Lichenibacterium dinghuense: one gene and its partner. The protein of the gene in region 2 interacts with the protein of the main gene of each other region in a pairwise test. Links are inferred from orthologs where the notes say so. Each region holds a gene or a part of one and is shown on either strand. Other genes may lie near its edges.

What was found.
Region 1: the proteins of L7N97_RS07810 (region 2) and L7N97_RS00130 interact in binary tests that used the Escherichia coli proteins (3 or more experiments, as listed by UniProt). The link is inferred for Lichenibacterium dinghuense from one-to-one orthologs.

What each region holds. Positions count from the first base shown.
Region 1 is NZ_JAJLMN010000001.1:27,047-30,293, reverse strand. Bases 98-3,035 are described here. They hold L7N97_RS00130 (HesB/IscA family protein), read right to left. Parts: upstream 1,790-3,035; coding sequence 1,406-1,789; downstream 98-1,405. Other genes in these bases: L7N97_RS00125 (ComEC/Rec2 family competence protein), read right to left, coding at 1,867-3,035; L7N97_RS00135 (carboxyl transferase domain-containing protein), read right to left, coding at 98-1,337. In the rest of the region: more of L7N97_RS00135, read right to left, coding at 1-97; more of L7N97_RS00125, read right to left, coding at 3,036-3,247. UniProt on the Escherichia coli protein: Is able to transfer iron-sulfur clusters to apo-ferredoxin. Multiple cycles of [2Fe2S] cluster formation and transfer are observed, suggesting that IscA acts catalytically.
Region 2 is NZ_JAJLMN010000001.1:1,619,561-1,622,669, forward strand. What follows is about bases 285-3,084. They hold L7N97_RS07810 (2Fe-2S iron-sulfur cluster-binding protein), read right to left. Parts: upstream 1,945-3,084; coding sequence 1,624-1,944; downstream 285-1,623. Other genes in these bases: L7N97_RS07805 (NAD(P)/FAD-dependent oxidoreductase), read right to left, coding at 434-1,471; L7N97_RS07815 (Hpt domain-containing protein), read right to left, coding at 2,072-2,473; L7N97_RS07820 (apolipoprotein A-IV repeat region-like domain-containing protein), read left to right, coding at 2,741-3,084. Also shown: more of L7N97_RS07820, read left to right, coding at 3,085-3,109. UniProt on the Escherichia coli protein: Ferredoxin are iron-sulfur proteins that transfer electrons in a wide variety of metabolic reactions. Although the function of this ferredoxin is unknown it is probable that it has a role as a cellular electron transfer protein.

The DNA of each region.
Region 1 (3,247 bases), 1.6 Mb from region 2 along the record:
CCCATCACGGAGATGCGGGCGTTGGGCCACATCCACAGGAAGCGCGGCGAATAGGCACGGCCGCACATGCCGTAATTGCCGGCCCCGAAGGAGCCGCCGACCACGACGGTGAACTTCGGCACCGCCGCGGTGGCGACGGCCGTGACCATCTTGGCGCCGTCGCGCGCGATGCCGCCGGCCTCGTATTTCCGGCCCACCATGAAGCCGGTGATGTTCTGCAGAAACACGAGCGGCGTGCCGCGCTGGGCGCAGAGCTCGACGAAGTGGGCGCCCTTGCGCGCCGACTCGCCGAACAGGATGCCGTTGTTGGCCACGATGCCGACCGGGTAGCCCCAGATGCGCGCGAAGCCGGTCACCAGCGTCGTGCCGTAGGCGCGCTTGAACTCGTCGAACTCGGAGGCGTCGATAAGGCGGGCGATGATCTCGCGCGCGTCGTAGGGCTCGCGGGCGTCGCGCGGCACGGCGGCGCCGATCGTCGCGGGATCGAGCAGCGGCGCGCGCGGCGGCGCGATGTCGAGCGCCACGCGCTTCGGCCGGTTGAAGGTGCCGACGATGCGGCGGGCGATCCCCAGCGCGTGGGCGTCGGACTCGGCGAGATGGTCGACGACGCCCGACGTGCGGGCGTGGAGGTCGCCGCCGCCGAGCTCCTCGGCCGACACGACCTCGCCCGTGGCGGCCTTCACCAGCGGCGGGCCGCCGAGGAAGATCGTGCCCTGTCCGCGCACGATCACCGATTCGTCCGCCATGGCGGGCACGTAGGCGCCCCCCGCCGTGCACGACCCCATGACGACGGCGACCTGCGGGATGCCGGCGGCGGACATGCGGGCCTGGTTGAAGAAGATGCGGCCGAAATGGTCGCGGTCCGGGAACACCTCGTCCTGGTTGGGCAGGTTCGCGCCGCCGGAATCGACGAGGTAGAGGCAGGGCAGCCGGTTCTCGGCCGCGATTTCCTGGGCGCGGAGGTGCTTCTTCACCGTGAGCGGGAAGTAGGTGCCGCCCTTCACGGTGGCGTCGTTGGCCGCCACCATGCACTCGCGGCCCATCACGCGGCCGACGCCGGCGATGAGCCCCGCGGCTGGCACCTCGCCGCCGTAGAGGCCGTGGGCGGCGAGCGGCCCGATCTCCAGGAAGGGCGAGCCGGGGTCGAGCAGGGCCTCGACGCGGTCGCGCGGCAGCATCTTGCCCCGCGCCGCGTGGCGCGCGCGGGCCGCTTCGCCCCCCCCCTCGCGAGCGCGCTCCATCGTGGCGCGGAGGTCGGCCACGAGCGCGGCCATGTGGTCGGCGTTGGCCCGGGCCTCGGGGGACCGGGGATCGACCGCGGTCGTCAGCGTCGTCATCTCGGCCTCCCGTCGCGGCCGAGACTAACGCGTGCTTCGGAGCCCGTCGACGCCCCGCGGAGCGGGCCTCAGGCGGCCCCGGCGAGCGCTTCCGGGCTCGCCGGCGTGATGGCGACGCTCTCGCCGCAGCCGCAGGCCGAGGTCTGGTTCGGGTTGCGGAAGGTGAAGCCGGACGACAGCTTCGTGGTCTCGAAGTCCATCTCGGTGCCGAGCAGGAACAGCACGGCCTTGGGGTCGATGAGGATGCGCACGCCCTTGTCCTCGACGACTTCGTCGGCCGGCGCGGGCGCGTCCGCCATCTCCATCGTGTAGGACATGCCAGCGCAGCCGCCGTTCTTCACGCCCACCCGCAGGCCGAAGGGCTTGGTCGCGGCGTTGCCCATGATCTCCTGGACGCGCGCCGCCGCCGACTCGGTCAGCGACATCACCTGATAACGTTTCCGGACAGCCATCGGACCCTCTCCCACCGGCGATCGAGCACGGGGCATCGCCCCCAATGTAGCGTCTCGCCCGCCGGTCCGAAAGGTCGTCACGGGATGCGGACCGCCTCGGCTTCACCGTCGGGCGGGGTTCCGGCGTCGTTCGCGGGCTCGGCGCCGGGGCGGATCCGGGGTTCGGAGCGCCGACGCAGGGGCGGCGCCGGCGACCAGGGCCGGTCCTCGCCGGGCGAGCGCGCGTCCCGCCGCGCCCAGCCGTCCGCGGTCCGCCGCAGCGCGACGGCGCCGCTCGATTCCAGGCTGAGGCGGTCGATCACGATCCCGGCCGCGCAGGGGAGGGGCGCGACGAGCGGGCTGACCACGATCGCGGCGCGCCGGCAGTCCTCCGCGAAGCCCCCCGCGTCCGCGACCAGCGCCACCGCGCCGCCGCCGGGCAGCGGCGCCGTGCAGCCGAGCCGGTCGCAGCGCGCCCCGGGTGCGACCAGCGCCGCCTTGCCGAGCGCCTCGGCGTCGCGGGCGTCTCCGTCCGCGCGCAGCCACTGCGCGGCCGTGAAGCCGGAGGCGCGCCCGAGCGTGCCGAGCGTGCCGTCGGGCCCCCGGACCGCCAGGGCGTCGCCGGTCGGCGCCACGATCAGGTCGGCGCTCGGCCCGCAGGCGGCGCCGGTCAGCCCGAGGGCGAGGAGCGGCACGGCGGTGAGGCGCAGGAGCGCCGTCCGCCAGATCACGACCGACAGCAGCGCCAGCGCGAGGCAGGGCAGGGCCCAGGGCACGAAGGCGGGCAGGTGCAGCGTCGACATCGGGGCCGCGCCGAGGATGCGCGCGACCCACAGCACGGCTCGGATGCCCCAGCCGACCCAGTGCCACACCGGCGCGTCGAGCCCGAGCGGGTAGAGCAGGGTGCCGAGCAGCGCGCCCGGCACGGCGAAGAACTCGATCATCGCCAGCGTCAGCGGGTTGCCGACGAAGACGTAGGGGCTCAGCTCGTGGAACTCCGCCGCCATGAAGGAGGCCGTCGCCAGCGTGGCGAAGACCGTCGCGGTCAGGAGGTGCAGCACCGAGGCCGCGGCGCGGCCGGCGCGCCCGCGCCAGGGCGGCGCCCGCGGGGCGCGGGGCTTCGGCTCGGCGAAGAGGTCGTCCGGCGCGCGGCGGGTGCGCGCCTCCTGCACGGCGATGAGCGCCGACACGGCCGCGAAGGACAATTGGAAGCTCGCGCCCGCGACCTGCTCGGGCTCGATGGCGACGACGAGGAGCGCCGCGAAGCCGAGGTTGCGCATGGTCAGCGCCCGGCGCCCGGCGATGGCGGCGGCGAGCATGATCGCCGTCATGAACAGCGCCCGCTGCGTGCCGACGCGCGAGCCCGTGCCGATGTCGTAGGCGACGGCGCCCAGAAGCGCGACCCCGGCCGCCCAGGCCTTGATGGGACGGCGCAGCGCCAGCTCGGGGCTCAGCGCCAGCAGGCGGCGGACGGCGCCG
Region 2 (3,109 bases):
GTGTTTACCCTAACGTGGGGCGTTCGAGCAAATATGTCCGCAATCTGGCAAAGTCGTCGTCAGTCGTATCGACTCAAATGCAGCCGTTTACACTTCGTTCATCAAGCCTATTCGCCATAGCGATACAGTGTTCTCACCGCACAGATGCGGCCATGGCCGATCATTCAGGGTGAACGATCGCTTAAATCGGAAGGCTGATCTTGCGATCGCTGGCCAAGCTCGGCGGCGGAGGGGTCGCGGCGCGGCACCGGCCGGCGTGCGCCCACCGCCTCACGCCCGCGAGCGACGGACGCATGGCACACGCAGTTCGGAGACCGGTCGAGGTCCGGCGACGCGCCCGCCGCATTCCGGCGGCCCGGCCGCGCGCCGGGCTCCGGCGAGGTCCCGTCGGCCCTCACCCGCTCGTCGGCGGCCCCCGAACCTCGGCCCGGCTTCAGGCCACGCCGAGCTTCTTCTGCAGGTTGGTCGAGGAAGTTGTGTACTGGAAGGTCAGGCGCTTGTCGGGGAACACGTAGCGGTGGACCTTCTGGGCCGCCAACGCGGCCTCGTGGAAGCCGGACAGGATGAGCTTCAGCTTGCCCGGATAGGTGTTGATGTCGCCGATGGCGAAGATGCCCGGCACGCTGGTCTCGAACTTCTCGGTGTCGACCGGGATCAGGTTCTCGTGGAGGTTCAGGCCCCAGTCCGCCACCGGCCCGAGCTTCATGGTCAGGCCGAAGAAGGGCAGCATGGCGTCGCAGGCGACCTCCGTGGTCGAGCCGTCCTCGTGGCGCACCGTCACGCCCGACAGGGTGCCGTCGCCGCCGTGCAGCGCCGTCACCTGCCCGATCTGCAGGTCCATCCGCCCTTCCGCGACGTGGGCCCGCATGGCGTTGACTGAGTGGGGGGCGGCCCGGAACGCGTCGCGGCGGTGGAGCACGGTGACGCGGCTCGCCACGGGCTGGAGGTTCAGGGCCCAGTCGAGCGCGGAATCGCCGCCCCCCACGATCAGCACGCGGCGGCCGGCGAACTGGTCGATCCGGCGGACCGCGTAGAACACGGAGGCGTTCTCGTAGGCCTCGATGCCGGCGATGGGCGGCTTCTTCGGCTGGAACGAGCCGCCGCCGGCCGCGATCACCACCGTCTTCGCCTCGAACTGCGTGCCGGCGTCCGTCGCCACGCGGAACAGCGGGGCCTCGGGCGTGCCGACCGGCTCCAGCGCCGCCACCATCTCGCCGAAGTGGAACTGCGGCGAGAAGGGCTTCGCCTGTTCGAGCAGGTTGTCGACGAGCGCCTGGCCCGTGACGATGGGGAAGCCGGGGATGTCGTAGATGGGCTTCTCCGGGTAGAGTTCGGCGCATTGGCCGCCCGGCATGGACAGGATGTCGACGAGGTGGGCGCGCAGGTCGAGCAGCCCGAGCTCGAAGATCGCGAAGAGCCCCACCGGCCCCGCCCCGACGATCAGCACGTCGGTCTTGATGATCTCACCCATCCCGGTCCGCCCCCAACCCACGCCCGCGCGCCCGGGGCCGGCGGCTTCATCGGCGCCCGGGACATCGCCTCGGGACATGGTAAGGCGGTCGGCGCCGCGCCACAATCGACGCGGCGCGGCCTTCGTGCGGCGAACGGCCCCGCGACCGGGCCTCAGCCCTGGCGGGACGGCGTGCGGACCACGAGGCCGTCGAGCGGCGCCTTGACCTTGATCTGGCAGGACAGGCGCGAGGTGGGCTGAACCTCGAAGGCGAAGTCCAGCATGTCCTCCTCCATCGGCTCGGGCTTGCCCGTGGCCTCGACCCAGGCGGGGTCGACGTAGACGTGGCAGGTCGCGCAGGCGCAGGCGCCGCCGCATTCGGCCTCGATCTCGGGCACGCCGTTGCGGACGGCCGTCTCCATCACCGTGGCGCCGACCTCGGCGTCGATCGTTCGGGACTGGCCGGCGGAATCGATGAAGGTGATCTTGACCATAGCTTCGACTGACCCGCTCCGCGCCGCGGTGCTCGACCGCTGGCGCGGTTCTAGGGCAGAACCGGCGCCTTGGCGAGGCCGCGCGGCCCGCGCGGCTCGATCGGGCGCGCCCCTGCGGCCGGCCGGCTCAGGCCGCGTCGAGCAGGCCGCCGATGTAGCCGCAGGCCTCGTCCACGGCGGCCCGCATGTCGGCGCGGTCCTGGGCGCTCAGCGCGGCGCGGTCGCGCCCGCGCAGCGACGCCTCGTAGGCTTCGGCGAGGCTCGCGACGCGGTGCGCGCCCACCACGCGCGCCGAGCCGACCAGCGTGTGCAGGAGGTCGCCGGCCGGCAGGCTCGCCACCGAGTCGTCGCCCACCTCGGCGTCGAGCCCGCCCTGGATCTGCCGCGCCTGGCGCATGAACAGGCGCAGCAGCTCGGTTTCGAGCCGCTTGTCGCCGAAGCACTGGCGGGTGAGGTGCACGAGGTCGACCGGCCGCTCGCCGCTGGAACGCTCGGCGGCGGGAGCCTCGGGGGAAAGGGCGGATCTCATGCGCGACTCCTGGTTCGTCCTGGCCCCAATCCCGCCTGTCGGCAGGGCCCAGTCGGGGGCGCGGGGCATGAGGTTTCGGAGGTGAACAAGCCGTTAACGACGTTGCCCGATGCCGTTTGGGGGTGGTTTCAATCCCCGGACGTCCCGAGTAGACTGGCATTTGGTTAATGTTTCGCATTCGATGGATTGTCCCGCTTCCGCCGGCGCGGGTTGAATGTCGATGCGTTGTTCTTGACCGCGTGAGTTCCCAGGGTGGGCGAGGCGAGTATGGCCGCACAGAACGAAGCCAAGGATCCGGCCGCCGCCGCGCTCCTGGCCATCGAGGAAGCCCTCAACCTCGTCAAGGCGGACCCCGCAGAGCCGGCCGCCGCGGAAGCGCCCCCGCCGGCCCCGCCGCTCGGGGGGATCGAGCGGACGCCCAACGGCCCCTCGCCGCGGGTGACGGCCGAGCGGGCCGCGCCGAGCGGCCCCGACGCCCCCGCGATCGGCCCCGCCCAGGGCGGCAGCCGCGCGGCGGCGCGCGCGCCGAACGGCCTGCCGGCGGCCGGGACCCTGCCGGCGAGCGGCGGCCTGTCGACCGCGAGCCTCCACGCCAACGACGACCGGCGCTCGGTGGGCCAGCTCCTCGCCGCCCTG